3 regions of the Candidatus Sarcina troglodytae genome follow, and region 1 is predicted to be linked to each of the others. Evidence: riboswitches for the same ligand, from Rfam matches in the RefSeq annotation. Region 1 holds a riboswitch; each other region holds the start of a gene.
What was found. A riboswitch is a leader RNA that binds a small molecule or an ion and turns the genes downstream of it on or off. The one in region 1 is predicted to bind S-adenosylmethionine.
Positions count from the first base shown of each region.

Region 2: linked by a shared signal. The riboswitch ahead of HH195_RS10565 (O-acetylhomoserine aminocarboxypropyltransferase/cysteine synthase family protein) and the one ahead of HH195_RS09350 (Na+/H+ antiporter NhaC family protein) in region 1 are both predicted to bind S-adenosylmethionine.
Region 3: linked by a shared signal. The riboswitch ahead of metF (methylenetetrahydrofolate reductase [NAD(P)H]) and the one ahead of HH195_RS09350 (Na+/H+ antiporter NhaC family protein) in region 1 are both predicted to bind S-adenosylmethionine.

Region 1 covers NZ_CP051754.1:2,020,504-2,030,765, forward strand. The annotation lists gene rluF (23S rRNA pseudouridine(2604) synthase RluF) at 1-424, opposite strand, end outside; gene HH195_RS09335 (anti-sigma factor domain-containing protein) at 446-1,462, opposite strand; gene HH195_RS09340 (class D sortase) at 1,492-2,058, opposite strand; gene ispF (2-C-methyl-D-erythritol 2,4-cyclodiphosphate synthase) at 2,174-2,647, shown strand; gene HH195_RS09350 (Na+/H+ antiporter NhaC family protein) at 2,770-4,077, opposite strand; SAM riboswitch class I at 4,221-4,368, opposite strand; gene HH195_RS09355 (pyridoxamine kinase) at 4,458-5,291, opposite strand; tRNA gene HH195_RS09360 (tRNA-Gly) at 5,393-5,466, opposite strand; tRNA gene HH195_RS09365 (tRNA-Lys) at 5,470-5,545, opposite strand; tRNA gene HH195_RS09370 (tRNA-Gly) at 5,569-5,642, opposite strand; tRNA gene HH195_RS09375 (tRNA-Lys) at 5,646-5,721, opposite strand; tRNA gene HH195_RS09380 (tRNA-Gly) at 5,744-5,817, opposite strand; tRNA gene HH195_RS09385 (tRNA-Gln) at 5,819-5,893, opposite strand; tRNA gene HH195_RS09390 (tRNA-Arg) at 5,897-5,973, opposite strand; gene HH195_RS09395 (hypothetical protein) at 6,082-6,753, opposite strand; gene HH195_RS09400 (HNH endonuclease signature motif containing protein) at 6,916-7,320, shown strand; tRNA gene HH195_RS09405 (tRNA-Gly) at 7,394-7,468, opposite strand; tRNA gene HH195_RS09410 (tRNA-Leu) at 7,484-7,567, opposite strand; gene lacZ (beta-galactosidase, LacZ type) at 7,795-10,262, opposite strand, start outside.
Region 2 covers NZ_CP051754.1:2,264,771-2,275,032, reverse strand. The annotation lists gene HH195_RS10570 (amino acid permease) at 133-1,566, shown strand; SAM riboswitch class I at 1,702-1,812, shown strand; gene HH195_RS10565 (O-acetylhomoserine aminocarboxypropyltransferase/cysteine synthase family protein) at 1,974-3,260, shown strand; gene HH195_RS10560 (homoserine O-acetyltransferase/O-succinyltransferase family protein) at 3,262-4,137, shown strand; gene HH195_RS10555 (YjiH family protein) at 4,211-5,578, opposite strand; gene HH195_RS10550 (hemoblobin-interacting domain-containing protein) at 5,777-7,642, opposite strand; gene hcp (hydroxylamine reductase) at 8,050-9,687, shown strand; gene HH195_RS10540 (hypothetical protein) at 9,845-10,072, opposite strand.
Region 3 covers NZ_CP051754.1:1,453,232-1,463,493, reverse strand. The annotation lists gene HH195_RS06550 (CvfB family protein) at 135-977, shown strand; gene HH195_RS06545 (GTP pyrophosphokinase) at 1,018-2,556, opposite strand; gene clpB (ATP-dependent chaperone ClpB) at 2,801-5,398, shown strand; gene HH195_RS06535 (zinc-ribbon domain-containing protein) at 5,645-5,797, shown strand; gene HH195_RS06530 (lysophospholipid acyltransferase family protein) at 5,907-6,635, opposite strand; SAM riboswitch class I at 6,904-6,996, shown strand; gene metF (methylenetetrahydrofolate reductase [NAD(P)H]) at 7,077-7,976, shown strand; gene HH195_RS06520 (vitamin B12 dependent-methionine synthase activation domain-containing protein) at 7,957-8,649, shown strand; gene HH195_RS06515 (homocysteine S-methyltransferase family protein) at 8,657-10,262, shown strand, end outside.

The sequences.
Region 1 (10,262 bases):
TATATTCCTTTTCATGATTATTTCCCGCTCTTAATATTTTATTTACAATATCTCCATCATTAGTTAAAAATATCAATCCTTCTGAATCTTTATCTAATCTTCCTATAGGGAATATTCTTTTCTCATGATTTATAAAGTCTACTATATTCCCTTTTATTTTCTTTTCAGTAGTGCACGTTATTCCTCTTGGTTTATTTAATGCTATATAAATTAATTTATTTTCTACTTTTAATTCTTTATTATCTATTGTAACCTTTTGCCCTCTAAAAACTTTACTCCCCATAGTAGCTTTAATGCCATCTACTTTCACTCTATTCTCTTCAATTAATTTATCAGCCTCTCTTCTTGAGCAAAAGCCTGTATCACTTATATACTTATTTAATCTTACTTCTTCTTTTCGTTTGTTCTTTAAACATTTATCCATATTAACAAACCTTTCTCTAGTTTATTTTAATATTTTTTCATTTCCAGAATTATTTATGATCACTCTTATATCATTACTTAAATCACCATCACTATTTATACACGAAACATATTCAGAAATATTGTCTATATTAGATTCTTTTAAGCTCTCTCCTGTAACTATTATCTCAATTTTCCTATTATTAGGAATCATATCAAGTTCGCTCATGAAACTAAAAATATCATCTAGAGCTGAAGTTACACTTTTATTTTTCCATTTTGCTTCATTTAAAAGCAATTTTCCTTTTTCCGTAGCAGAATACCCATAAGTTATCCTATTAAAACTATTTACTGTAAACTTTATTCGTGATGTCCCTTGAATTACTATTGTAGACCTTTCTCTCCCATAAGAATAAAAACCTAAAGCCCCCACTATAAAACATAATAAAGAAATGCAAATTATTAATTTTTTATATGGTTTAAGTCCTAACTTTCTTCTCCCGCATATATCAGCACCTATAATCTCATTTCTTTTATTTATATTAATAAATTCACCTGAACTTGTTAATATTACAGCACTATTTTTATACACTTCAAGAACAACACCTCTATATATATCAATGTCTACATAAGTTCTTCTAGTATTATTATTTTCTAACTCTTTAAAGTTTACATCAAGATAATCATAAATGTCTACATATTTATTATCCGAAGCTAATATAACATAAGCTAATATATAACCCCTCCACTTTATTAAAAAATCCATATTTATGTTGGTTTGTTTGGATAGTTTGTTAAAAGGTAAAGTTTTATTCTTTCTTATTAATTTTAACATTCTATCATCCTCATAAATATATAAAGCTATATTTAACAATAAATTTCTATCTCTTTGACTAATTTCTTTTCTACTTAATTTAAGCAATGATATTTTATATTTTTTTAGTTCATTTATAAAAAGGCGTATACGCTCTTTAGAAATATTTTTTCTAACCTTTCTTATATGTCTTTCCTTTGAAAAAATATATTTATCTCTCATAAAATCTATACTTTGTGTATCCATAAATATTTAATCCCCCATTTAACCCTTTGTTATTTCAATCTTCCTCTTATTATCAACCTATTCTTGCTGTCTAATGTACAAGTAACTATTGTTACAATAGATTCATTTTCAGTATTATCTAATATATAAGTTTCATCTGGAGTGACTACAAAACTTGAATTTACCAAATATATATATTCTTTATTTTTATAAGTAAATATAATTTCATCTCCATTTTCCAATTTATCTATTTCTTTAAATGGTTGACCATAATTAGACGTTCTGTGCCCTGCAATACATAAATTACCTACCTCACCTGGCATAACACTATCTTTAAAATGCCCCACAAGATATTTTATATTTTCTTTTTCTACCCCCTCAACTACAGCTATCTCCAAATTTATTTTTGGTATATTTAAAACCGCCATAGGCTTATCCACATTATTCTCTATCTCAACTTGCTCATCATCTTCATCATAAAAATTTAAATTTTTAAAACTTTCTAAACTATCCTGTTGTCTTTTATAAGTATCATATTTCATAAAAATAGTAACTGAAATTAACAAAATACCTATACCCATAAAAGTAATACCAATCACGTTTTTTAATTTATACATAAAACATAAAATTCTCCCTTTCTAAAATTAAATTAATATTATATATTTATATTATACATTTATATTAAGTTCTTGAAAATTGAAATAATGTAAAATTTTAAAAGAGGTGATTTTTTTGAGAATAGGAATGGGCTATGATGTTCATAAACTTACAGAAAATAGAGATTTAATAATTGGCGGTGTTAATATTCCTTATGACAAAGGGCTTTTAGGACATTCAGATGCTGATGTCTTACTTCATGCAATTATGGATAGTCTTTTAGGTGCAGCCGCCCTAGGAGACATAGGTAAGCATTTTCCAGATACTGACGAAAAGTATAAAGGAATAAGTAGCATAAAGCTATTAACTTATGTAGGTGAATTACTTAAAAAAAATAACTTTGAAATATTAAACATAGATTCTACAATTATTGCACAAGCACCTAAAATGGCGCCTCACATAACCACCATGAGAGAGAATATATCAAATGCTCTTAATATAGGTATGAATCAAATAAATGTAAAAGCAACAACAGAAGAGGGTTTAGGGTTTACTGGTAAAAAAGAAGGTATTTCTTCACAAAGTATCTGTCTTTTACTAAAAAAATAATAATTCCTTAACCTTTAATATTAAAATAATATATTGCAAAGTAAAAATTTTTACTTTTTAGCACATTATTTTAAAATAAAAAAGGGATTATATCAAACATTTGATACAACCCCTTTTTTGTTTTATGCTAACTCTTTTTTAAGAACACTTGCCTTACTTCTTGATTTAAATACAGTAATAAATATCACTGCACAAATCCCCATTAAATATGGATAGAAAAGATATTTCATTATTTCTATTGGGGATACAGAAGCTATTGCTGCTGCTGATAAAAGTTGTGCTCCATATGGTATAACTCCTTGCATTGCACAAGAGAACATATCTAGTATCCCTGCAATTCTTGTAGATTCTAACCCATATTTATTGGATATATTTTTAGCTATTGGACCTACCGTAACTATTGCTATTGTATTGTTAGCTGTACACGCATCAACAATTCCAACTAAAGCTCCAATTCCAAGTTCTGCTCCAGTTTTTGTTTTTATTCTGCTTGTTATTAAATTTAATATAAAATCTATTCCACCATTTTCTTTAACTACATTTACTATACCTCCTATTAAAAGAGCAATTATAATTGTCTCACTCATTCCTGATATACCAGAAGATACAGAATCTAAAAATGTATTTACAGTTAAAGAATTTGTTAAAAAGCCTATTCCTGAAGCTAATACAATTCCACCTGTTAACACCATTATTACATTAACACCTAACAATGCTGCTACTAAAATACCTAAATAAGGTATAACTTTTATAAGATTGTAATCATAAGAAGCAGATGCAACTTGCGCCCCATTTCCTAAAACAATATAAACTATAATAGCTATAATAGCTGCAGGTAAAACAACTTTAAAATTAGTTTTAAATTTATCCTTCATTTCACAACCTTGAGTTTTTGTTGCCGCAATTGTTGTATCAGAAATCATTGATAGGTTATCTCCAAACATAGCTCCTCCAACTACTGCACCAACTATTAAAGGAGTAGCAAGTCCTGTTTTAGCCGCTATTTCAACAGCTATTGGAGCAACAGCCGCGATTGTTCCCATAGATGTACCTAAAGATATGGCAATGAAAGCCGAAATAACAAATATCCCTGCAACTAAGATATTGCTTGGAATAACTGTAAGCCCTAAATTTACTGTAGCTTCAACAGCACCCATTGATTTTGCAACTTGAGCAAAAATTCCAGCTAAAATAAATATAAACACCATTAAGATAATATCTAAATGTCCAGCCCCCTTGCAAAATGTTTCTAAACTATTATTAAAACCTTTTTTTCTATTCATGAAAATAGCTACAACTGCTGCAATTATTCCTGGAACCAAAACAGACATAGCATAAAAATCATTTAATAATATACCTCCTCCTAAATATATAGCCATAAAAAGAATTAATGGCAATAATGCTAAGGCATTTCCCTTACTTTTTTCCATTTAAAATCACTCCCTAAAATAATTAAACCAAATAATCTTAAAAGCAGTAAACCTAAGTTAATAAAGTTTCAAACCTTATAATAGCATTTATAAAATAAAAAAACTTCTGCCGATTTAGACAGAAGCTACATATACGTGTTTATCACTTATCTCTCAGTTAAATCTGCAGGAATTAGCACCACTATATTTTAATATTACTAATAAAAGCCTAAATACACTTATTAAAAGCAAATTAATAATATTGGTTGCTGGGCTTCACAGGGCCAGTCCCTCCGCCTCTCTTGATAAGAATTATTCGATTTTTATTTATATTAACATCTATTATAAAATTTGTCAATCATAAATTTATATATATTTTCTACATTTTATTAAATTTTTTTCTAAATATCCTTTAAAAATTTTTCTAAAATTATCCCTTGATTTTTAGGATAATCAAGTTTAGAACTATTTTTAATTACTTTTTGTAGAAAATCACAAGCTTTTTTTACAGATTCCTCAAAAGATTTGTTTTGCATCATTGAGCCTATTACAATCGAAGTAAATGCATCCCCAGTTCCAGAGTAAGAAGCATTTATCCTTTTGTTTTTTATTTTAATAATCTTCCTTTCTTCTTTATCATAAGCTATAGTATTTATATACTCCTTATTATACTCATTTACTACACTAGTTATGATAACTTTTTTTATCCCTAACTTACTAAGTTCTATAGCATATTCTTCAACTTCTTCATTTGTGAAAAACTCTTTATATTCTTTTCCAAGTAAAAAACAAGCCTCTGTTATATTAGGTGTTATAATATCAGAAAATGCTATAAGCTTTTTCATACTTTCTACCATCTTAGTATCTATTCCAATATAAAGTTTCCCATTATCCCCCATAACAGGATCAACAACTACAAGTGTATCATTTTTTTTAAAACTTCTTATAAAATCAATTACAAAATTAACTTGATTAGAGTTTCCTAAATACCCACTATAAATACATTGAAAATTTATTTCTAAACCTTCCCAATGTTTTTTAGCCTCTTGCATAAAATCACTCAAATCAACAAAAGCCGGTTTGCCAAACCCACCTGTATGTGTAGATAAAATAGCCGTTGGCATAGGACAAACTTCATTTCCCATAACAGATAAAATAGGTATTATTGTAGTTAATGATGCTTTCCCAAAACAGGACATATCATGTATGGCTGCAATTCTTTTTATATAATTCATATTTTTTACTCTAGCCTTATTTTAGACAATCCTTTCTTACATATTTTCATTTTTATATAACAAAAACAGTTTGATAATAGCTTATCAAACTGTTCTTTATTTGGAGCGGGTACTGAGAATCGAACTCAGGTGTTCAGCTTGGAAGGCTGACATTCTACCATTGAACTACACCCGCATATGGTGCATCATCAGGGGATCGAACCCTGGACACCCTGATTAAGAGTCAGGTGCTCTACCAACTGAGCTAATAATGCACAAAACTGTTTTTAATTTTTAATGGAGCGGGTACTGAGAATCGAACTCAGGTGTTCAGCTTGGAAGGCTGACATTCTACCATTGAACTACACCCGCATATGGTGCATCATCAGGGGATCGAACCCTGGACACCCTGATTAAGAGTCAGGTGCTCTACCAACTGAGCTAATAATGCACAAAACTGTTTTTAATTTTAATGGAGCGGGTACCGGGAATCGAACCCGGGTGTTCAGCTTGGAAGGCTGACATTCTACCATTGAACTACACCCGCATGGCTGGGATAGCAGGATTCGAACCTACGAGTAACGGAGTCAAAGTCCGTTGCCTTACCGCTTGGCGATATCCCAAAATGGTGTACCTTTAGGGATTCGAACCCCAGGCCCACGCCTTAGAAGGGCGTTGCTCTATCCAGCTGAGCTAAAGATACACGTTTTTGCTTGTACGTTTTTCAACGACAAGATAAATTATATAACATGTAATTTATCTTGTCAATACATTTTATTATTTTTATTTTATATATACAACATGATAAATATTAAATTATTTCCTTTAGTTCTTTGAATAAATATTGCTTTAACTGTTCTCCTTTTTGCCTATCCTTACTTGCCTGCTCACAAAAATTTAACCATTCATCTCTAGTCATAGACGTTTCTTGTTTAAAACATTTCGTATAATTCGTCTGAGAAATCGTTTTTATAACAAATTCACCTAATTCCTTAGAACTAAAAAATGCTTTCATATATAAAAACGAATTAGCATCACCTATCCAATTAGAGTTAAATTTACTACAAAAACTTATAATTTTTCTATGACAATCTTCATTTTTAAATCTCCATAAATTTTTAATTTCCTTTATATCGTCTTCTATATATTTTCTTTCATCATCTGTAACTTTATTCTTTATCACCGCATCATTAAGTATAGAATCTACTGTTGCTATCGGAATTTTAGTAATAGTTTTTTCTCTTCCATAAATCCACATATAATAAGCTTGTGGCAAAAAGCAATACTGTACATATCCCAAAAAAGCATCTATATTTGGAGCAGGCACCCATCCACTTTCTACCCCAGATTTTTTAGTGAAAATAGTATAATGGAGATATATAGTTTTATCTGTTATATAGTCATATCTAAACACCCGTTCTCTTAAAGTTTTATTCTTTCGTATAAAAGGCTCCCAATAAGATATAGAATTATAATTTTTCACAAACTCTCCCCCTATATATAATAAAATCACTATTTACTTCCATAAACTTAATAAAAACACCTTTAATTATTTCTATTAATTATAATAATTTATTGATTCAGTTTATTCTTTATGATAGTTTATATATATATTTATTTTTTATATTTATTTAGAGGTGATTATTTGAGTTATTCTTGTGAAATATGCAAAAAAGATGGTGATATCCATCATATAGTTCATAGAAGCGAAGGTGGGTTAGACTTTAAATTAAATTATAAATATTTATGTCCAAACCATCATAGGGGTAAAAATGGACCTCACAAAAATAAATTTGTAGATTTAAACTATAAATTAGAAATGCAAATAGCCCTAGAATCAACTCTAAAAAAAGAATTTTACTCACTAGATGAAATATACGAACTAACTCATATTAAAAAAAACCAATTGAAAAAACTTAGTAAGAATTTGAAATTATATAAAGAAGGTTATATGTCTAAGGATATAATATTTGAACTTATGGGTAGAAAAAAATATTCTAAAGAATATATAGAAGATTTATTAATTGAAGAATTGTTTTCACATTTATAATCATTAACACTTTAATTGTTAAAATTTTTTTATTAAAAAATAAAAAAGTAGTTATAAAACTACTCTTATAAATTGGAGCGGAAGACGGGACTCGAACCCGCAACTTTCACCTTGGCAAGGTGACACTCTACCATTGAGTCACTTCCGCATATTAATTTAAAATTGGTGCAGATGAAGGGAGTCGAACCCCCACGCCAAAGGCGCTAGATCCTAAGTCTAGTGCGTCTGCCAATTCCGCCACATCTGCATCTTATTTATATTTTATCAAATAACTATAGTATTTGCAAGTATAAAAATAAATTAACTTTCATTCTTACACCTTATCTGCATCTAATTAAATGATTAAAATTTTAACTCTCTACTTTAAAATAACAGTATTGATTTTAAATAAAAATGAAAAATATTTTAACTCTAAAAATATCTCATATTTACCTAAAATCAATAACTGTTTAAACAAACTAAATTAAATCTTTTTTATATTTTTGAAATAGTAAATGTATACTCTATATCCTCATTTGATGGAATTAGATATTCATTATGAACCGGAGCTCCCCAACTATCATCTCCACCAACACCCATTTGTTTTCCAATTATACGAACCCACGTATAATTTACATATGGTAACTCATATATATGCATTGCATTTTCAATTTCATATGCGCTATATGGAAGCACACTTAATTCAAATGGAGTATCTTTATATTTAAATGTTAATCCCTCTCCATCTTTATTAGTTACTTTTACCCATCTCACATTTGTCCTATTTCCACATTCTTGAGGTATTAAATATCTTGACATATTTTCTCTTGCTGTGCTTTCAAATACATTAAGTCTTGCACCTTCTTTTCTGTCGATATAATTTTCTTCTGGACCATAACCATAATACTTAAAGTTTTCAAATTCTTTTTTAAGTTTAAAATCCATAGAAATTAAAGGAATTTCAGATAATCCTTCTACCCCTTTATATTTAATGTTTACATCTATATCTCCATGTTTTTTCACTGTATACTTAACTATATTATTAGTTGCAATAGCTGTTGGCAATGCAAAAGTATACGTTAATGAAACCTCATTTTCTCTTTCTTCTAAATTAAAATCAATAAGCTTTTGATTTGCACCTGCAATTTGCCACTGTGCACATCTAAAATTATGAGCATTTCCTTTATCATTATCTGTTGTTGCTCTAAAGTAAGATGTTTTAGGTGCTCTTGTTATATATTCTTTACCATCATAACATAAAGAAATAATTCCACCTTCGCTTAATGAAAACATGAAGTAAAAGTTCTCCCCTTTAACTCCTATATTTCCATCTCCACGAATAACCTTGAATCTATCTTTTTCTTCATAAATATCCTCTTTAAAATTAGATACATTAAACACATGTTGCCCAAAAGCTACTTCATGCCCCTTATTTACCCAAGATGTATCATTTTTAGATTTCATTGATACATTTATAGTATATTCCCCATTTTCTTTTATCTTTGGATAATCAAATTTTACATATTCTTGAGATTGAGGCTTTACATCTACATCCATGGTATATTGAAATATTTTTTTTCCTTCTTTTTCTATATAAACTATAAAATCATATTCTTCTGTTCCTACAAATAAATTGTTATTTTTTATAAGTATTCCTTCGGTATCTGGAACTATTTTAACATTTGAATATAAATATTTAACTTCTTGAACTTTTGGTGATACTGTTCTATCTGCATAAATTATCCCATCTGTACAAAAACAATAGTCAGTTGATCTATCATTAAAATCTCCACCATATGCTAGAATTTTATTTCCATTTTTGTCTGTTGTTTCTATAGCTTGATCTATATAATCCCATATAAATCCACCTTGATACATTTCATACTTATCTTCAAGTTCAGAATAAAGATTCATTCCTCCGCATGAATTTCCCATAGCATGCATATACTCACAACTTATATAAGGTTTTTTAGGGTTACTATTTAAATAATCTTCTATCTCATTTGGTTTTGCATACATTCTACTTTCTATATCACTTATATCATTAAACTCTCTATTCCAAAATACTCCTTCATAATGAACCAAACGACTGTTATCATTTTCATGAAAATATTTAGTCATCTCTAAAATGTTTTCACCAGCATACGATTCATTTCCACAAGACCAAATAAGAATTGATGGATGATTTTTATCCCTTTGAAGCATAGATTCAGCTCTATCTACAACAACATTTCTCCACTCTTTCAACGAACCAGGTACATTCCAACTTGGCTCACACTTGCCTAATTTTTGCCATGAACCGTGACTTTCTAAATTAGCCTCATCTATTAAATAAATTCCATATTCATCACATAAATCATAGAAATAACTTTGATTTGGATAATGAGAAGTTCTAACAGCATTTATATTATTTTGTTTTAAAAATTTAATATCCCAAATCATATCTTCTTTGCTTATAGCTCGTCCAGTTTTACAACTAAACTCATGCCTATTAACACCTTTAAACACAATTCTTTTTCCATTTAAATGCATTATGTTATCTATTAACTCGAATCTTCTAAAACCAATTTTTTGAGGTATTATTTCTATTAAATTATTTTCTTCATCTAAAACTTCAATATATAAAGTATAAAGATATGGATTTTCAGCACTCCATGAATTAACATTTTCTATAGTTTTACTAAATTCTACATTTTCTTTTCCTTGCACTTCTTTAAATTCACATATTAGCTTTTCATCTTTATCCTTTAAGTATCCCTTAATTATACACTTTTCCAAACTATCTAACTTTATGTTAACATTTAATTGTCCATTTTTATAAGTATCATCTAAATTTTGCTTTACAAATAAATCCTTCACATGACATTTTGGAGTCGCGTACAAATAAACATCTCTAAATATTCCTGAAAATCTCCAAAAGTCTTGATCTTCAATCCAACTAGCACTACTTCTTTTATATACTT
Region 2 (10,262 bases), 240 kb from region 1:
ACTATTTCTTTGTCGTCTTGCAAAGAAGTAGTTTTTTTGCTTTAGAAAAAATATGTTTTGAATTATATATTTTAAACAATGGATTGTTCTAAAAATTAGATTTGAAAGTTAATGAAAGAGGAGGTTTTTTGTTTGGAGAATAAAAAGAAGCTTTCAATGTTTGGATTTTTGTTTATAACAGGTTCAATCCTTGTAGAGTTGTATGAATATCCAACCTTTGCAACATCAGGCTTTAGTGCTGTGTTTTATTTATTAGCTGGAGGATTTTTATGGTTTTTACCAGTTGTATTGTGTGCAGCAGAGATGGCAACTGTTGAAGGATGGAGTGAGGGTGGAGTTTTTACTTGGACCAAAAATACTTTAGGTGAAAAATGGGGATTTGCTCACATATTTTTTCAGTTTGTTGTTTTTACAATAGGTGCAGTAACAATGATATATTATGTTGTGGGTGCAATAGCATATGTAACTGGATGGACAGCGTTAAATTCAGATCCAACACTTAAATTTTTAGCAGTAATTATAATTTTCTGGGCTGTAACTTTTATTCAATTAAGTGGAATAAGAAATACGGCTAAAATAGCTAGAATTGGATTTATAGGTGGTGTTTTAATACCAGCATTTATTTTATTTATTTTATCAGCAGTGTACATATTTTCAGGAAATCCAATTGATATAGACATAAGTACAAAGACATTTTTACCTAATTTTACAAATATAAATTCATTGGTTGTATTAGTGTCATTTATGTTATCTTATATGGCGGTTGAAGTTTCAGCAACTCATGTAAATGATATGAAAAATCCAAAAAGAGATTACCCAATAGCAGTAATTATTTTATTATTTTTAGCAATAATTTTAAATACAATAGGAGCTATATCAGTAGGTGCAGTTGTCCCTAAATCAGTTCTTAGCTTAAATGAAGGAGTATTTCAAACTTTTGCACTACTTATTAATCACTTCGGGCATTTTTCATGGCTTGTGGATATTATAATAATTTTCTTAGCGATTGGTTCTATTGCAGAGGTTAGTTCTTGGATTGTAGGACCAACTAGAGGACTTTCTGTTGCAGGTGAATATGGAATATTTCCTAAGGGGTTAGCTAAAAGAAATAAAAATGATGTAGCACCAAAACTTTTAATAATTCAAGGAATTGTTGTTACAATGTGGGCAATAGTTTTAACTTTTGGAGGCGGAAGCTCTAATGTTTCATTTTTTATGGCAATGACATTAACAGTTATTGTTTATCTTGCTGCATATTTTTTATTTTTCTTAGCATATATTAATCTTGTACTTAAGAAAAGAAATTTAAAGAGAGCTTACGAAATACCTGGGGGAATAGTAGTAAAACTTATTTTAGCTATAATAGGTTTAATATTTTCAGTAATAGCCTTTATAATATCTTTCTTGCCACCATCTGGTCTTCAAAGTGGTAGTATAGGAGAGTATACAACAATATTAATTGTTTGTTTTGCAGTAACTATGGTGTTACCTTTTATAATTTATTATGTGTTTAAAGGAAGAAAGATTAAAGCAACTTCAAATAATGTAGAAGCTAAGGTTAGTTAGATTAAAATATTATTAAAGTTTTTATAAATAGGAATATTTTACTTTAAATATTATTATAAATTATATTAAGAAGTTGTAACAAATAAAATAAATATTAAATATTATAAAAATATAATTAAAAAATAAATAAAAAATCTTTTATCAAGAATGGTGGAGGGACTGGCCCTATGAAGCCTAGCAACAGCCAATAATCATATTGGAATTGTGCTAAATCCTGCAAGAATTTATTTTTTTGAGAGATAAAAGTAGTTTATGAGTACATTAATTTAGTAACTAAACTATTTCTTTATCTTTTTAGATATAGAAATAGTTTTTTATTTTATAGAAAAATAAAATTTTATTTATCATGTATAAGTTAATTATTATTGATTATTGCTAAAAAATGTAGTATTAAGGGGGAATTAATAATGAATAAAGAAAATTTGAAAAAAGAAACATTATGTATAAAAGGTGGATATAATGGTGAAACGTTAAATTCAGTTACGTTACCAATAGTTCAAAGCACATCTTATAGATTTGATAGTGCAGAGCAGGTGGCTAATCTTTTTGATTTAAAAGAAAATGGGCATATATATTCTAGAATAAGCAATCCAACCGTGGCTGCACTAGAAGAAAAATTAACAGCTCTTGAAGATGGAGTTGGTGCAGTTTGTGTATCATCAGGTCAGTCAGCAGTGCTATTAGCCGTTTTAAATATTTGTAAAAGTGGTGATCATGTAGTTTCAGTTTCTAGTGTTTATGGTGGAACTTTTAATCTATTTAATGTAACATTAAAGACTTTCGGAATAGAAACAACATTTGTTGATCCTTATGATAGTGAAGATGAAATTTTAAGTAAGATTCAAGATAATACTAAGCTTATATTTGGTGAAACCATAGGAAATCCTAGCCTTAATATATTTGATTTTGAAAAATTTTCAAAGGTTGCAAAGATATCTAATATTCCTTTAATTATAGATAATACAACTGCAACGCCGTATCTGTTTAATCCATTTAAATATGGAGCTAATATTATTGTTCATTCTACAAGTAAATATATAGATGGTCATTCGGTAGCGTTAGGTGGTGTGATTATTGATGGAGGTAATTTTGATTGGGAAAATGGAAAATTTAATGAGCTTACAGAACCAGATCCAAGTTATCATGGGTTAAAATATGTGGAAACTTTTAAAAATTCAGCGTATATAGTTAAGCTTAGGGTAACGCTTCTTAGAGATTTAGGGAATGCAATTAGTCCTAATAATGCCTTTTTAACTAACCTAGGATTAGAAACATTGCATTTAAGAATGGATAGACATAGTAAAAATGCTCTAGCCTTAGCTAAATTTTTACAAACTCATAAGAATGTAGAATGGGTTAATTACCCTCTTTTAGAATGTAATAAAGATTATAAGATAGCTAAAGAGTATTTACCAAAAGGAGCATCTGGTATATTAACATTTGGTGTAAAAGGAGGAGTAAAATCTGCTAGAAAACTTATAGGTAGTTTAAAATTAATTCCTTTGGTTGTTCATTTAGGAGATGTTAGAACAACTTTAATACATCCAGCTAGTACAACACATAGGCAATTATCAAAAGAAGAACTTAAAATTTCAGGTGTATCAGAAGATTTAGTTAGGGTTTCGGTAGGAATTGAAAATATAGATGATATAATATGTGATTTTGAGCAAGCCTTAAATAAGGTAGGATATTAAAATGACCATTTATATTTCAAAAAAATTTCAAGCAATAGAGATATTAAAAGATGAAAATATAAGTATAAATTTTAATGGATGTAAACATGGGGCAAAGCATATTGGAATAGTTAATTTAATGCCTAAAAAAAGTGAAACAGAAGCTCAAATAGTAAAACTTTTAAATAACTGTGATGAGGATTTGAATATTCATTTTATAAAAATAAATACTTATAAATCAGAACATGAAAATTATAGATATATGCAATTAAATTATGAGGATTTCGATGAGATTAAACAAAAGCTTGATGGGATTATAATAACGGGAGCCCCATTAGAGAAAATAGAATTTAGAGATGTTTCTTATATAGATGAATTAAATGCTATATTAGATTATATAAGAAAGAATAAAAAATACTCGCTTTATATATGTTGGGGGGCACAAGTTGCTTTGAATCATTTCTATGGCATAAGAAAAGAGTTAAAGGGAAGTAAAATATTTGGAGTATTTAGACACAAGATTATAAAGAGAGATGATATTTTAAAAGATGTTTATAATTCTTTTAAATCACCTCATTCAAGGTACACATCTTTGAATAGACAAGATATAGAAAATAGCAATAGTTTAGAACTTTTGGCTATAACAGAGGAAAATGAAGAACATATTTTAAAGGGAAACTTTAATGATTATTATATTTTAGGACATTTAGAGTATGATAAAGATACGCTAAAGAAAGAGTATTTAAGAGATTTAAATAAAGGATTAAAAATTAATATTCCAAAGTATTATTTTAAAAACAATTCCATAGAAAGTGATATAGATTTTAGTTGGCGAGAAGATGCTATTAAAATTTATAGTAATTGGATTAAAATTATAAGTAAAGACAATGGTAAATAAAATTTTAAAAACTCCTAAGTATAAAATATTTAGGAGTTTTTGATTATAATAATTTATTTTGTTTAACTGTTTTTTAAAATAATATATGAGCAATAAGAGTTATTATAGGCAATGTTATCAATGTTCTCATTAAAAATATTATAAACAAATCTTTAAGTTTCAAAGGTATTTTAGAACCTAAAATTACACTTCCAACTTCTGAAAGGTATATAAGTTGTGTTACTGAAACGCAAGCTATTATAAATCTTGTCATATCTGATGATATTTTTGTAGCCATAACTGATGGTAAAAACATATCAGCAAAGCCAACTATAACTGTTTGCGAAGCCGCCTGAGCTTCTGGTATTCCTAAAAGTTTAAGTAGCGGAATAAACGGTGCTCCAAGCCATTGGAATATTGGTGTATATTCTGCAAGTCCTAATGCGATAGTTCCCATAGCCATAACTATTGGTAAAACACCAATCCACATATCTAAAACATTTAGAAATCCTTCTTTAAAAAAAGCTTTAATACCCTTTTGAGTGGATGCTTTTTTTATAGCTAAATCAAGACCAAAGGTAAATGGGGTATAGCCATTTGGAATTTTTTCTGTGCTTTTAGGTTGTACTCCATTATGATATTTATTAGGAATATTTTTAAGTGGCCAAGTCCTAGGTAAAACTATAGCAGCGATAATTCCAGAAATCATAACAGTTAAATAAAATGGTATGAACATATGGCTAAGACCAACTTGAGATATTATAACAAAACTAAATGTAACTGACACAACAGAGAAAGTTGTACTAATTACACAAGCTTCTCTTTGGGAATAGAATCCTTCTTCATATTGTTTTGAAGTTAGCAATACTCCAATTGTTCCATCTCCAAGCCAAGATGTTATACAATCTACTGAAGATCTTCCAGGAAGCTTAAATAATGGTCTCATTATTTTGGTAAGCATAGAACCACAGAACTCTAAAAGACCAAAGTTTAATAATAATGGTAGGAATAATCCTGCAAAGAAAAATACCACAAACAACGTAGGTAAAAGTCCTGTAAGTATAAATGCACCTGTATCTTCAGAAGATATAAAGCCTGGCCCTATATTTAAATAAGACATTAAAACAAATAAAGCTCCTAATATTCTTCCAATTAACCATATAGGTTTTATATCAAAAAATGTTTTACATACTTTATTATTAATCATAAATTTAGGTTTTGTTATTTTGTAAATTGCAGTAATTACACCAACTAAACAAATCAAAATTGTAAGGACAAGGGGTAATATATCACCTAATAAGCCTTGTACAATATTTGAACAAACTGCAATTGGAATTGAAAGTTCACCATTATAGTAAATGGGAACCATAAATAATGTAACTCCTATAAGAGAAGGGATTATAAATTTTAATAGATTACTATTATTATTTTTTTGTTTGTTAGTCAACTCCTTAATCAACATAGAATTTCCCCCTTACATGTATAAATATAAAGTAAATTTAAGTAATACTTGTAAATTATACAAATAAATATATAAAAAATCAATAGTTTCAAAGGAATTAATTTAAAAAAAATAATATTTATGTATAAATATACAAATTAATAATAAAAGTAAAAAACTTCTCTTTATTAAATTTAATATAAGAGAAGTTTTTTATGATTATTTAGTAATTTTTAATCCATTAATATTAGATAATATTTTAGTTGAAGTGACATTATTTGCACTAATATTTAATGATTGAAGATTAGATACGTTAGCAAGTGAATCAATATTTGTTATATTATTATGGCTTAAATCTAAGTTGTTTATAGTTAAGCCGTCTAGAGCACTTATATCACTTAAGTTATTATATGATAGATTTAATGAATTTATATCAAATCCTTTTAATTGTTGAATTCCATTTAAGGTAGTTAAATGTTGTCCAGATAAATTAATATCAAGAGGGGCAACACCGTAGTTATTTTCGACACCATAGCAATATGAAGCTAAATTATAATATGTTAGTTCATTAGGACTTACTTGAATAGCGTTTGCAACAGCATTAGCTAAAGCTTTATTCCCATCAAAAGTCATAGGTGTTTCAACAGGGTTTACAGTTATATTATTGCTATTTGTATTAAGTGTTATTGTATTATAGTAAGGTATCTCTATTTTAATAGTATTATCTCCAGTCTTATTTACTAAAACATTATTTATAGTTAAAGAACCACTATAATCATAGTTTTCAGTATATGTTTTTCCATTAATAATAACATTTATATTAACATTAGTTAAATATGCATTCCAATTAAACATATTTCCAAAGTTTATTGTTAGATTTTCAGTTTTTGTAGTTTGAATTCCGTTTATAGTTGCTGTGGCTTCGCCTAAATGGTTAGTTATACCATCTACTGATGCTAGAACATAATTTGTGCCAACTTCATCAATTTTAAATCCATTGTTTTCTTGTGTTAATGTATTTTGATTTTTATTTGATAAAGTTATGTATTTAGAATAATAGGATGTTTCATTTGTGCCTAGTGCCCCATTAACTATTTCAATATCATTCTTTGTTAAGTTAATTACACTACCAACAGTTCCGGTATAATTGGAATTCTTTAATTTTAATTGAAGTTGGTTAGATAAACCTTCTATAAAGTTATTATTTAATCCATTGCTTGTTAATCCTTTTATTCCAAATGATAATGGATTTTGGCTTAACAAATTATTTTGAGCAGTAACACTTGTTAAACTTTTTATTCCTTCTAGAGGAGTAAGAGATGATATATAATTATAATTAACATTTAGTGTATTAATATTTGATATTTTGTTAATAGAATCTAGGTTGGTTATATCATTATGGCTTAAGTCTAAGTTGTTTATAGTTAAGCCATCTAGAGCACTTATATCAGTTAAGTTATTATTTGATAAATTTAATGAATTTATATCAAATCCTTTTAATTGTTGTATTCCATTTAAGGTAGTTAAATGTTGTCCAGATAAATTAATATCAAGAGGGGCAACACCGTAGTTATTTTCGACACCATAGCAATATGAAGCTAAATTATAATATGTTAGTTCATTAGGGCTTGCTTGAATAGCGTTTGCAACAGCATTAGCTAAAGCTTTATTCCCATCAAAAGTCATAGGTGTTTCAACAGGGTTTACAGTTATATTATTGCTATTTGTATTAAGTGTTATTGTATTATAGTAAGGTATCTCTATTTTAATAGTATTATTTCCTGTCTTATTTACTAAAACATTATTTATAGTTAAAGAACCGCTATAATCATAGTTTTCAGTATATGTTTTTCCATTAACAATAACATTTATATTAACGTTAGTTAAATACGCATTCCAATTAAACATATTTCCAAAGTTTATTGTTAAGTTTTCAGTCTTTATTGAGTTTGAATTTGTTGTGATAGTACTATTAATATTGTGATTTGGTAATGTTTGAGCGTAGGTTACAGTTGTTGGTAAACCAATTGCTCCTATTAGTAAAGCAGAGCTTATAATTAATCCATAAATTTTTTGTCTATTCATTTTAATCCTCCTGTACGTATTGAATATGAATCGATATTCTATGTATTCATATTTATTAAACGCAATTAATAAATTAATTTTTAAAAATATATGTAAATATGTTTTTTCAACAGGTTTATAATTATATCATAAAAGAAATATATAGGAAAATAGGAAAACGAAACTAATTATAAATAAATTAAAAAATAATATCTGTAACATGAGTTACAGATATTATTTTTTTAATAAACTATAATAATAACTGTCAACAGTGACAGCAAAGACAAAAGAGATTAGAAATTAAAATACATACAATGTATAAAAACAAAAGACGAAATTAAAAAAAACAAAAGATAAAAATAATAAAGAATTAAGATAAATTAAGATAAATTAAGATAAATTAAGATAAAAGAGGGAGTGTAAAAATTATGAGTATGTTTTGTTATCAATGTCAAGAAACAGCAGGATGTAAGGGATGTACAGTAAAAGGAGTTTGTGGAAAAACTGAAGATTTAGCTAAATTACAAGATTTATTAGTATACATAGTAAGAGGAATATCTGCAGTTAGCACAAAAGCTAGAGAAGTTGGAGTTATAGATAAGAATGTTGACAACTTTGTAGTTGAATCATTGTTTGCTACTATAACTAACGCTAACTTTGATAAAAATGTGTTTGTTTCAAGAGCAAAAGAAGGACTAGCTTTAAGAGAAGCTTTAAAAGTTAAGGCTAAAAATGCAGGTGCAGATTTAGCTAATTTACCAGAAGCTGCAATGTGGACAGGTGAAACAGAAGAAGCTTTAAATGCTAAAGCTGGCATTGTTGGAGTTTTAGCAACAGAAAATGAGGATGTAAGAAGTTTAAGAGAACTTATAACTTATGGTGCAAAAGGACTTTGTGCTTATTTAAAACATGCAAAAGCATTAAATTATGATGATGATGAAATTCATGGATTTATGCATAAAGCATTAGCTAAAACTTTAGAAGATTTATCAGTAGATGAATTAGTTGCTTTAACTCTATCAATGGGTGAATATGGCGTTAAGGGTATGGCTCTTCTTGACAAAGCTAATACTGAAAGTTATGGAAATCCAGAAATAACTAAAGTAAATATAGGTGTTAGAAATAACCCAGCTATATTAATAAGTGGACATGATTTAAGAGACATGGAACAATTATTAGAACAAACTGAAGGAACTGGAGTTGACGTTTATACTCATAGTGAAATGCTTGCCGCTAACTACTATCCAGCATTTAAGAAATACAGTCACTTTGTAGGTAACTATGGAAATGCTTGGTGGAAACAAACTACTGAATTTGAAAGCTTTAATGGTCCAATACTTATGACTACAAACTGCTTAGTACCACCTAAAGATAGCTATAAAGATAGAGTTTACACAACTGGTGTTGTAGGATTTGAAGGATTAAAACATATAGATAAAAATGAAAAAGGAGAAAAAGATTTCTCAGAAATAATAGAACATGCAAAAAGATGTGCTGCTCCTACTGAAATAGAAAGAGGAGAAATAGTTGGAGGATTTGCTCATAACCAAGTTATAGCTTTAGCTGATAAAGTTGTTGAAGCTGTTAAAACAGGAGCAATTAAAAACTTCTTTGTTATGGCAGGATGTGATGGTAGAGCTAAATCAAGAAACTACTATACTGAATTTGCTGAAAAATTACCAAAAGATGCAGTTATATTAACAGCAGGATGTGCTAAATATAAATATAACAAATTAAACTTAGGTGATATAAACGGAATCCCAAGAGTTTTAGATGCAGGACAATGTAATGATTCATATTCATTAGTTGTAATAGCTTTAAAATTAGCAGAAGCATTTGGATTAGATAGCATAAACGATCTACCACTTCACTACAATATAGCATGGTATGAACAAAAAGCTGTAATAGTATTACTATCATTATTACACTTAGGAGTTAAAAACATTCATTTAGGACCAACACTTCCAGCTTTCCTTTCACCAAATGTTGTTAAGGTATTAGTAGACAACTTTGGAATAGGTGGAATTACTAACGTAGATGATGATTTAAAAATGTTCTTAGGATAATAGTTTTAAGATATATATAAATGATATAAAAAATGCATAAGCAATTAAAAATTTACTAAAGATAAATAAATCAAGTTAAACAAAATGTATTACAATAGCTTTAAAGGTGCAGTCTATTTCTAGGCTGCACCTTTTTTTAATATAAATAAAAATGTTACTATCGTGATGTATCAGAACTAGTTGTAGCATCTGCTTCAGCACTAGAACTAGTAGTGGAATTGAACCTAACATCTTTAGCTAAAATAAGACTTAAATTACTATTTAGTGTGGAAATAAAAGCTATTAAAGTTAGAAGTTCATTTTTAGTAAGCGTATTTGATACTGAATAGGCAGTTGCGGTAGCTAAAAAACTAAGTTCCAAATCAGTTAAATCAAAAATAGTCATAATTAATACCTACTTAGAAATTATATTTTAAAATAAATATGCTTTTTATTGAGCAAAAAAGTTTATTATAATTTTATGGAAAATATTTATGATTTATGATACTTTTTAAATATTATGATTAATTTTAAGAAAGGACTAAAGTAGTTGCTTAGAATTAATGTGGATTTTAACACACAACTAAAATAGATAG
Region 3 (10,262 bases), 570 kb from region 1:
TAAAGTTTGATATTAATAAGGTGAATTATATGGTACAATTATGATTGTTTCTTACAACAAAGCAAATCACAGTGAAATTTTATTAAAAAAATGAGATTAAAGTTTTACTTTTAATCTAAAAATGGAGGAATTATATGTTAAATATAGGTGATTTTAATGAATTAAAGGTAGTTAGAAAGGCTAGTTTTGGATATTATTTAGACAGAGGAACTAAAAAAAGTTCAGATGATATATTACTTCCAAATGCTAATACAGAAGGTAAGGAGATAAATATTGGAGATGTAGTTAATGCATTTATATATAGAGATTCAAGAGATCGTTTAATTGCTACATTAAAAACCCCTTTGGCTATTTTAGGGGATGTTGCGTATCTTGAAGTAACTCAAATAACTAATTTTGGAGCTTTTGTAAATTTTGGATTAGAAAGAGATATATTAATTCCACTTAGAGAACAAAAATATAAACTTGAAGAAGGTAGAAAATATTTAGTATATATATATTTAGATAAAACAGGAAGGCTTGCAGCAACAACAGATGTTGATAAATATTTAGATGAAATGGAAGATGTTAAATTAATGAGTGATGTAGAGGGAGTGGTTTATGGCTACCAAACAAATGGCTCATTAAGAGTTGCGGTAGATAATAAATATAGAGCAGTTGTGTTAAAAAATGAATATTTCACAAAGATATTTCCAGGGGATATTGTAAAAGGTAAAATAAAAAGGGTGTACGAAGATGGAATAATAGGACTTTCTTTAAGACAATATAAGCTTAAAGAAAAAGATGATTTAGAAAAGAGGATATTAGAATATTTAAAAGAAAATGGAGGTGAAATGATTTATAATGATAAGTCATCTCCAGATGATATAAAAAGACAATTTAAGACATCTAAAAATTATTTTAAAATGGCTTTAGGTGGACTTATGAAGAAAAATCTTATAGAACAAGGGAGCTTTGGAACGAAGTTAAAAGAATAGAAATAAGCTATGCCAAATATTGGTGTAGCTTATCTTTTTACTATTTAATATATATATAGTTCATGAAGTTTGATAAGTATATATATGAATTTAAATCTAAAGTGGATATATATTTAAGTCCTTTTGATGTAAATCTAATTTTACTACTTTTTTCTTTAACACAATCTATAAAATTATTTAAATCTTTTACTTGTATTTTTTTATTAAATATAAGAAGAATATTAAAATGAAGTAATTTGCAATAAATATATTTATTGTTGCTGTAATTAATAAAATTATCTAAATTGTCTGTGATAAAGTTTATATGATTTTCTATAGCGTTAAATATTTCATTTAATTTATCTCTATATATAAATGTAATAGAATTAATATCTAAGAAGCTTGTACAAATAACATTTAATAAGTCAGTTTTGATTTCTTCAACTTCTGCTTTTGAAAATTTGAGATATAAATTCAGATAAATAGGTCTATTAGAAAAAATATCTTCTAAATAATTTATAAAGTTTTTAAAATCTCCTGTATCATTTAAAGGTTCTATTTCAAAAAGTATTTTAAAAAATAAATTCCAATGAAAATCAGTGTTTATAGTTTGAGCTAACTTATTACCTATAATACTAGAAAAATCAGAATGAAATTTTAAATTTTCTTCAAGGCATATTTTTTCTTTAAACGATATAGGATTTTTAAGTATCTCATTTAGTCTTATGGAAGTATCTATAAATGTTTTATAATATTCTTCAGAAGATATGCAGTTATTTTTTTTAATTATATAATCTATTATTATGTCACAAGCATTTCTAAAATCTATAGAAACTCCAAGTTCATTTTTTACTTTATAAGAATAAATATCAAATATCATCTTTGATAATAATATCTCTAAGCCTTGCTTATTAACATTTGGTTGTGCAAGTTGTAAATTGTTAGAGGCTATATGATTATAAATAGTTAGAAGTTGATTGTCAATTAAGCAAAGATTACTTTTTATAGAATTTAATATGTTTTTATAAAAGGTATCTCCAAGAACCATATTATAATTTTTATAAATAACTTTATGTTCTATTTCGCCCCAAAATATGTTGACCATAGATTTTATTTGAAGTTCAAAATTAAATTTGTGATTTTCAGATATAATATATCCATCTATTCTGTATAGTTTAAATCCATTTTTCTGTTTCAAGGGTTGTTCATCTCTTAAATCTAAAAATATATTTTTATTAGATTTGTGAAAATAAAACCCTTCACAATTTTTGTTACAAAAAGATGATTTTAAAAATTTAAAAATTTTATCTTCATCTTCTATAAATCTACATTCAATTCTAATACCTATAAGGTCAGATAAATTATAGAAAAGTTCTTCTGGGGTTTTATATTTTAAATAATAGTTATTACGTATAATTTTTTCTTTAAGGCTAGACGATGACTTTACTCTAGTTGAAATATTAAAAAAACCATCACATGAATTGTTTAATAGATTAAAAAAGAAATCATCTAAAAAATCTGAAGCATGATTTAAATTGCTTTTTAACTTTTGTAAAATAAATAATGATTCATTAGTAAATTTAAATACCTCTAATTCCAAGCTGTTCTCCTCCTTTTAAGTTTAATCATGGGTATAAAATTTGTAAAAAATAATTATAATATATAGGTAATATAATTAATATGATATCAATTAATTTAAATAATAACAATGAGTATATGTATTTAAATAATTTAATTCAAGATAATTGAAAAAAAGATAAAAATATTTAATAAGATATTAACATTTTAGTTCTTTTATGTTAAAATATCTTCAATATAATTTTTAGATAGAGAGGATGATATTTGTGAATGCTGATAAAATGACACTAAGGGTTCAACAAAGTTTAAATGATGCATATGAAATAGCAGTAAAATATAATAATCAACAGCTAGATATAATACATTTATTCTCGGCTCTTATAAATCAAGAAGATGGATTAATTCCTAATATATTCGAGAAAATGGGAGTTGATATTAAATCACTTGAGAGAGAAACTAACTTAAAAATAGATAGTCTTCCAAAAGTTTTAGGAGAAGCTGCTAAATCAACAGGAGTTACAGCAACTAGGAGAATAAATGAAGTTCTTATAAAAGCTGAGCAACTATCTAAAGAATTTGGAGATTCTTATGTTAGCGTAGAGCATGTTATGTTAGCAATTATGGATATTGATTCAAAGGGCGTAGGGCTTATTTTAGATAAATTTTCTATTAGTAAAAAAGAATTTTTAGAAGTATTAAATAAAATTAGAGGAAGTCAAAAGGTAGATACACAAGATCCAGAAGGCACTTATGATGCTTTATCTAAATATGGTACAAATCTTATTGATTTGGCTAAAAAGCATAAATTAGATCCTGTGATTGGAAGAGATGAAGAAATAAGAAGAGCGGTTAGAATTCTATCAAGGAGAACAAAAAATAATCCTATACTTATAGGTGAACCTGGAGTTGGTAAAACCGCAATAGTTGAAGGTTTGGCAAATAGAATAGTAAAGGGAGATGTTCCTGAAGGATTAAAAAATAAAACGATATTCTCTTTAGATATGGGAGCATTAATTGCAGGAGCTAAGTATAGAGGTGAGTTTGAAGAAAGATTAAAAGCTGTTTTAAAAGAAGTTCAAAACTCAGATGGAAATATAATTTTATTTATAGATGAAATTCATACAATAGTTGGTGCTGGTAAAACAGATGGAGCTATGGATGCTGGTAATTTAATAAAACCGCTATTAGCAAGAGGGGAATTACACTGCATAGGTGCTACAACTTTTGATGAATATAGACAATATATAGAAAAAGATAAGGCCTTAGAGAGAAGATTCCAACCAGTTATAGTTAACGAACCGACAGTTGAAGATGCTATATCTATATTAAGGGGATTAAAAGAAAGGTTTGAAATTCATCATGGTATAAGAATTCATGATTCTGCAATAGTTGCAGCAGCAACACTTTCAGATAGATATATTCAAGATAGGTATCTACCAGATAAAGCGATAGATTTAATTGATGAAGCTGGTGCTATGGTAAGATCAGAAATAGATTCACTACCTACAGAACTTGATAGAATAAGAAGAAAACTTTTGACACTTGAAACAGAAAAAGAAGCATTGTCCATGGAAGATGATGAAGTTTCTAAGATTAAATTAGAGGATTTAGAGAAAGAGTTAGCAGTTCTTAAAGAAAAAAATAACGAGATGACTGCTAAATATGAAAAGGAAAAATCTCAAATAACTGAAATTAAAAATTTAAAATCTGAGCTTGACACTTTAAGAGGTATGGCAGAAGAATATGAAAGACAATATGATTTAAATAAGGTAGCAGAGATTAAATATGGTAGAATTCCAGAAATTGAAGCTAAAATAAAAGAAAAAGAAGCTGATATGGAACAAAATCACGATACTTCCATGCTTAAAGAAGAAATAACAGAAGAAGAAATTTCTCAAATAGTTTCTAAATGGACTGGAATTCCTGTAACTAGACTAGTTGAAGGTGAAAGAGAGAAACTTTTAAGACTTGAAGAAGAATTAAAAATGAGAGTAATAGGTCAAGAAGAGGCAACAGAAGCTGTAGCTAATGCTGTTATAAGGGCAAGGGCTGGACTTAAAGATGAAAATAAACCAATAGGTTCTTTTATATTCTTAGGACCTACAGGAGTTGGTAAAACAGAACTTGCCAAAACTTTAGCTAGAAATCTTTTTGATAGTGAGGATAATATAATAAGAATAGATATGTCAGAATATATGGAAAAACATGCTGTATCTAGACTTGTTGGACCTCCTCCAGGATATATTGGATATGAAGAAGGTGGTCAATTAACTGAAGCAGTTAGAAGACAACCATATTCTGTTATATTGTTTGATGAAATAGAAAAAGCTCATGAAGATGTATTTAATATGTTTTTACAAATATTAGATGATGGAAGACTTACTGATAATAAAGGTAAAACCGTGGATTTTAAAAATACAATAATAATTATGACATCAAATATTGGTAGTAACTATCTTCTAGAAAACAATGAAAATGGTGAAATATCTAAAGAGGCAAGAGATGCTGTAATGAATGAAATGAAATTAAGGTTTAAGCCTGAATTTTTAAATAGGGTTGATGACATTATAATGTTTAAGCCATTAAATCTTGAAGGAATTAAAAAGATAATTGATATATTCTTAAAAGATGTTAAAAAACGATTAAAACATAGAAATATTGACATGAATGTAACAGATTCTGCTAAAGAAATTTTAGCTAAGCAAGGGTATGACCCAGTTTATGGAGCAAGACCACTTAAAAGGTTTATAGGAAATGTTTTAGAAACAGATATTGCAAAAAAAATAATAGCTGGAGAGATAAAAGATAACTCTGTTATAATAGTAGATACAGATGGAAACAATATTGTTATAAAAAATAATTAAAAAATAATTAGGCACTTTAATGGTTTGAAATTAAATTAAGATATATTAAAGTGTCTTTTTAAAGAAATTTTATTTTATGAAAACGTAAATATTTTTTTGCTAAAATTTAATAAAACTTATTGAAAACATATAAATACTGTGCTAAAATAACAATAAAATAAATAAAGATTTTAATTAATTAATGAATTTCTCCATTTTAGAGAGTTTGTTAATAGTTATTTATCTTTCTAATTGGAGGAATAGAAAATGGCAGATAAAACAATCGTATGCAAAGACTGTGGAAAAGAATTTATATTCACAGAGGGAGAACAAGCATTTTACAAAGAAAAAGGATTTGATAATGATCCAGTAAGATGTCCAGAATGCAGAAGAGCAAGAAAGCAACAAAATAGAAGATAATTTGTTTTAACATATAAGAGCTATAATTTTTTATAGCTCTTATTTTTGTATAATGCAAAATAAACAAGATATATTTAATATTTTATCAAAAATATTAAATCAACTATAATTACTCTCCTTTATTTGGGAGTTTGCTTCGTATGATATGTTCAACTGTTTCTGGTAATTTTGTAATTTCTTCTTTAGAAAGTTTGTCTGTGTATATAGGCTTGTGAACATAGAAGTTTATATTACTAGGTTTAATTAGTATTTTGTTAGCTTCCATAACTCTATAAGTCCCATCAATTGTAAGAGGAACTATAGGAACTTTAGATTTAGTTGCTAATTTAAAGCTTCCAGATTTAAATTCCCCCATTTTATCGCCACGACTTCTAGTACCTTCAGGAAAAACTACTAGAGAGTGTCCATTTTTTAAAGTTTTAATACCTTCTAATATTCCTTCCATAGACTTTCTAGGGTTTTCTCTGTCTAAGTATATAGAACCTGCTAGGGTTATCCATTTATTTATTAAAGGTAATTTTTTTAATTCTTTTTTAGCAATAAAACCTTTAGGTTTGTCTATAAATCCACAAATTATAGCAATATCCATATTGCTTTGGTGATTAGAGACAAATAAGACAGGACCTTCAGGAATATTTTCAAGCCCATGAACATTTACAGTTGAATCGGAAAGTTTTATTAGTTTTTGTGATATAGTTCTTGTGCCTAGACAAACTATATTATTCATCTCATCTATTTTCCCTTCAGCAAGTAGTTTTTGAGCTTCCTTTTCTTTAGGAATAAAAGCAACTAACGTTCCTACGTATCCTAGTATATACCATTTAAATGATCTAAACATTATTAATCCGTTTTAAATCATATAAACTTTATTTTAAGTTTATATATTAACGGATTCACCTCCTTATAAGTAATATAATATTAAAATTTATAATAATTTAGATAATGACAATATAATTATAGCATATTATAAATGTCATGAAACAACAACTATATTAACTATTAAAAGTTCTATTTAATAAAGTTTTAGCATATAAATATAAATAAACTTATTTAAATTTTTTTAAAATTTAACAATTAAAGAATGATAAATAAAAATCAATTTAATATACTTATCAAGAGTGGTGGAGGGACTGGCCCTATGAAGCCCAGCAACCAATTTTATGGTGCTAAATCCTGCAGTTTTTACTGAAAGATAAGAGATATTTTATGTATATACTGTATTTGTATAAACGTCTAGGATATTTCTCTTAGGCGTTTTTATTTTAGGGGGGATTAGTAATTGAGAATTAGTGAAATTTTTAATAAAAAAGAGGTCGTAATATCTTTTGAAATATTTCCACCAAAACCTAATGGTGATGTGAACAAAATATATAATACATTAGATGAGTTAAAAATTTTAAATCCAGATTATATAAGTGTAACCTATGGTGCTGGAGGATCGTTTATTAATAATAAAACAATAGATTTAGCTAGTAAAGTAAAGAATGAGTATAATATAGAATCAGTTGCACATTTAACATGTATAAAATCAACTAAAAAAGATATAGATAAGATTTTAAAATTATTAAAAAATAACAATATTGAAAATATATTAGCTCTTAGGGGAGATGTTACAGGAAATTGTACTTGTGGTGATTTTAAATATGCAAGTGATTTAATTTCTTATGTGAAAATGTATAATGATTTTAATATTGCAGGTGCTTGTTATCCAGAAGGACATCCAGCGTGTATTACTTTAGATGAAGATATAAGAAATTTGAAATTGAAAGTTGATTGTGGAGTTAATAATTTAGTATCGCAATTATTTTTTGATAATAATATATTTTATAATTTTTTAGACAAGGTTTATAGTGCGAATATAGATGTTCCTATACAATCTGGTGTTATGCCTGTTGTAAATAAAAAACAGATAGAGAGGATAATTTCTTTATGTGGTGCTACTTTTCCTAAAAAATTTATGAAAATAGTAGATAAATATGAATATGATGCTATAGCATTAAGAGATGCTGGAATAGCCTATTCAGTGGAACAAATAATAGATTTAGTGTCTTCAGGAGTTAAAGGAGTTCATATATATACTATGAACAATCCAATAGTTGCTAAAAGTATAATAAAGAATATATCATCAATAGTAAGTTGCATAAATAAAAGGAGTATAGATGAATTTGGAAGAAATTAAAATAAATACAATTGAGATTTTAAGATATTTAGGATATGGTGGACAAATATTAGATGAACAAATAAAGGATGATATTAAGACAATAAAACAATTAGTAAAGAATTATATACATTTAAGATATGTAATTAAAAGATATAAAATAGTAAGGGTAGAAGAAGGAATATTATTAAAAGGGACGAATTTTATTTTAATGGGAAAAGACATAGAGAAACATTTAAGATTATGTGATGAATGTTTTTTAATAGCAACAACATTAGGAAATGATTTTGAAAAATTATTTAGACTTTATGAAAAGAAGTCTTTATCACAATCAATTATTATAGATTGTTGTGGAACAACTGCTATTGAAGAAGTTTGTGATTCATTAGAAGAAGCAATAAAAAATGATATGAAAAGAGAAAATAGATTTATAACAACAAGGTATAGTCCAGGTTATGGAGATTTACCAATAGAGATTCAAAGTAATTTTATAAATCTTTTAAATTGCCCAAAAGAAATAGGGCTTACATGTTCAGAAAATAATATTTTAATACCCAGAAAATCAGTTACAGCAATAATTGGGATATCAAAAGAGAATATAGAAAAACAAATACAAAAATGTGCTGTTTGCTTAAAAAATAAAGATTGTTTATACAAGAGAAAGGGTGATATCTGTGGAAATAATACTATTTGATGGTGCAATGGGAACTATGATTCAAAAAAAAGGTTTAAGCCTTGAAAATGGAGTAGAGTGCTTTAATATAAGTGAAAAAGATATAATTTGTGATATTCATAAAGAATATATAAATGCAGGGGCTAATATTATAACAACCAATACTTTTGGAGCAAATGAGCTTAAACTTAAAAAATATGGATACACAGTAGAGGAAATAATAGATAGTGCTGTAAATATTGCTAAAGAAGCGGTTGCAGACAGAAATGTAAAAATTGCATTAGATATAGGACCTATAGGGCAACTTTTAGAACCAATGGGAACATTAAGTTTTGATAGAGCATATGAGATATTTAAAAGGCAAATACTTCAAGGTGTGAAATCTGGTGCAGATATTATATTAATAGAAACCATGACGGATTTATATGAAGCAAAAGCGGCTGTTTTAGCAGCAAAAGAAAATAGTAATCTTCCCGTATTTTGTACAATGAGCTTTGAAGAAAACGAAAGGACATTTACAGGGTGTACTCCTGAGAGTATGGTTATAACTTTAGAAGGCTTAGGAGTAGATGCAATTGGTGTAAATTGTTCCTTAGGACCAAAAGAAATAAAGCCTATAATACAGAGAATATTAAAGGTTGCGAATAAAAAAGTTATAGTGCAGCCAAATGCTGGTCTTCCAAAAATGAATAGAGAGGTAGCAATTTATGATATAGATAAAAATGAATTTTCAAATTATATGGTTGAATTTTTAAGTTTAGGTGCGGATATTTTAGGAGGATGCTGTGGAACTACTCCAGAATATATTGCAACCGTTAGAGAAAAAATACAAGAGAAAAATATTAAAAAAAGAGAGAAAAGAAATATATGTGCTGTATGTACTCCTTCTAAATTTGTGGAAATAGATGGTGTTAAAGTAGTTGGTGAGAGAATAAATCCAACAGGTAAAAAATTGTTTAAGGAAGCTTTGAAAAACAATGATTTAAATTATATATTAAAACAAGCTATAGAACAAGTTGAGGGAGGGGCAGATATTTTAGATATCAATGTTGGGTTGCCTAATATAGATGAAGAAAAAGTTATGAAAAATGTTATTTTAGGTATACAAGAAATTCTAGATGTGCCTCTTCAGATAGATTCAACAGATAAAAATGTTATAGAGATGGCATTAAGATACTATAATGGAAAAGCTATAGTGAATTCTATAAATGGTGAAGATAAAGTATTAGATAATATATTGCCTATAGTTAAAAAGTATGGCGCATGTGTAGTTGGGCTTACTTTAGATGAAAAAGGGATACCAAGCACTTGTGAAGAAAGATTTAAAATAGCAAGAAAGATAATAAACAGGGCTCAAGAATATGGAATATGTAAAGAAAATATATTTATAGATTGTTTAGTTTTAACAGCTTCAGCTCAACAAAAAGAAGTTTTTGAAACATTAAAATCCATAACAATGATAAAAGAAAAGCTTGGAGTTAAAACCATTTTAGGAGTTTCAAATATATCTTTTGGTCTTCCAAACAGATTTCTTATAAATGAAACATTTTTAAGTTTAGCTTTAGGAAGAGGACTAGATTTACCTATTATGAATCCAAATTCTAAAGGGATGATGGATGTTATACGGGCATTTA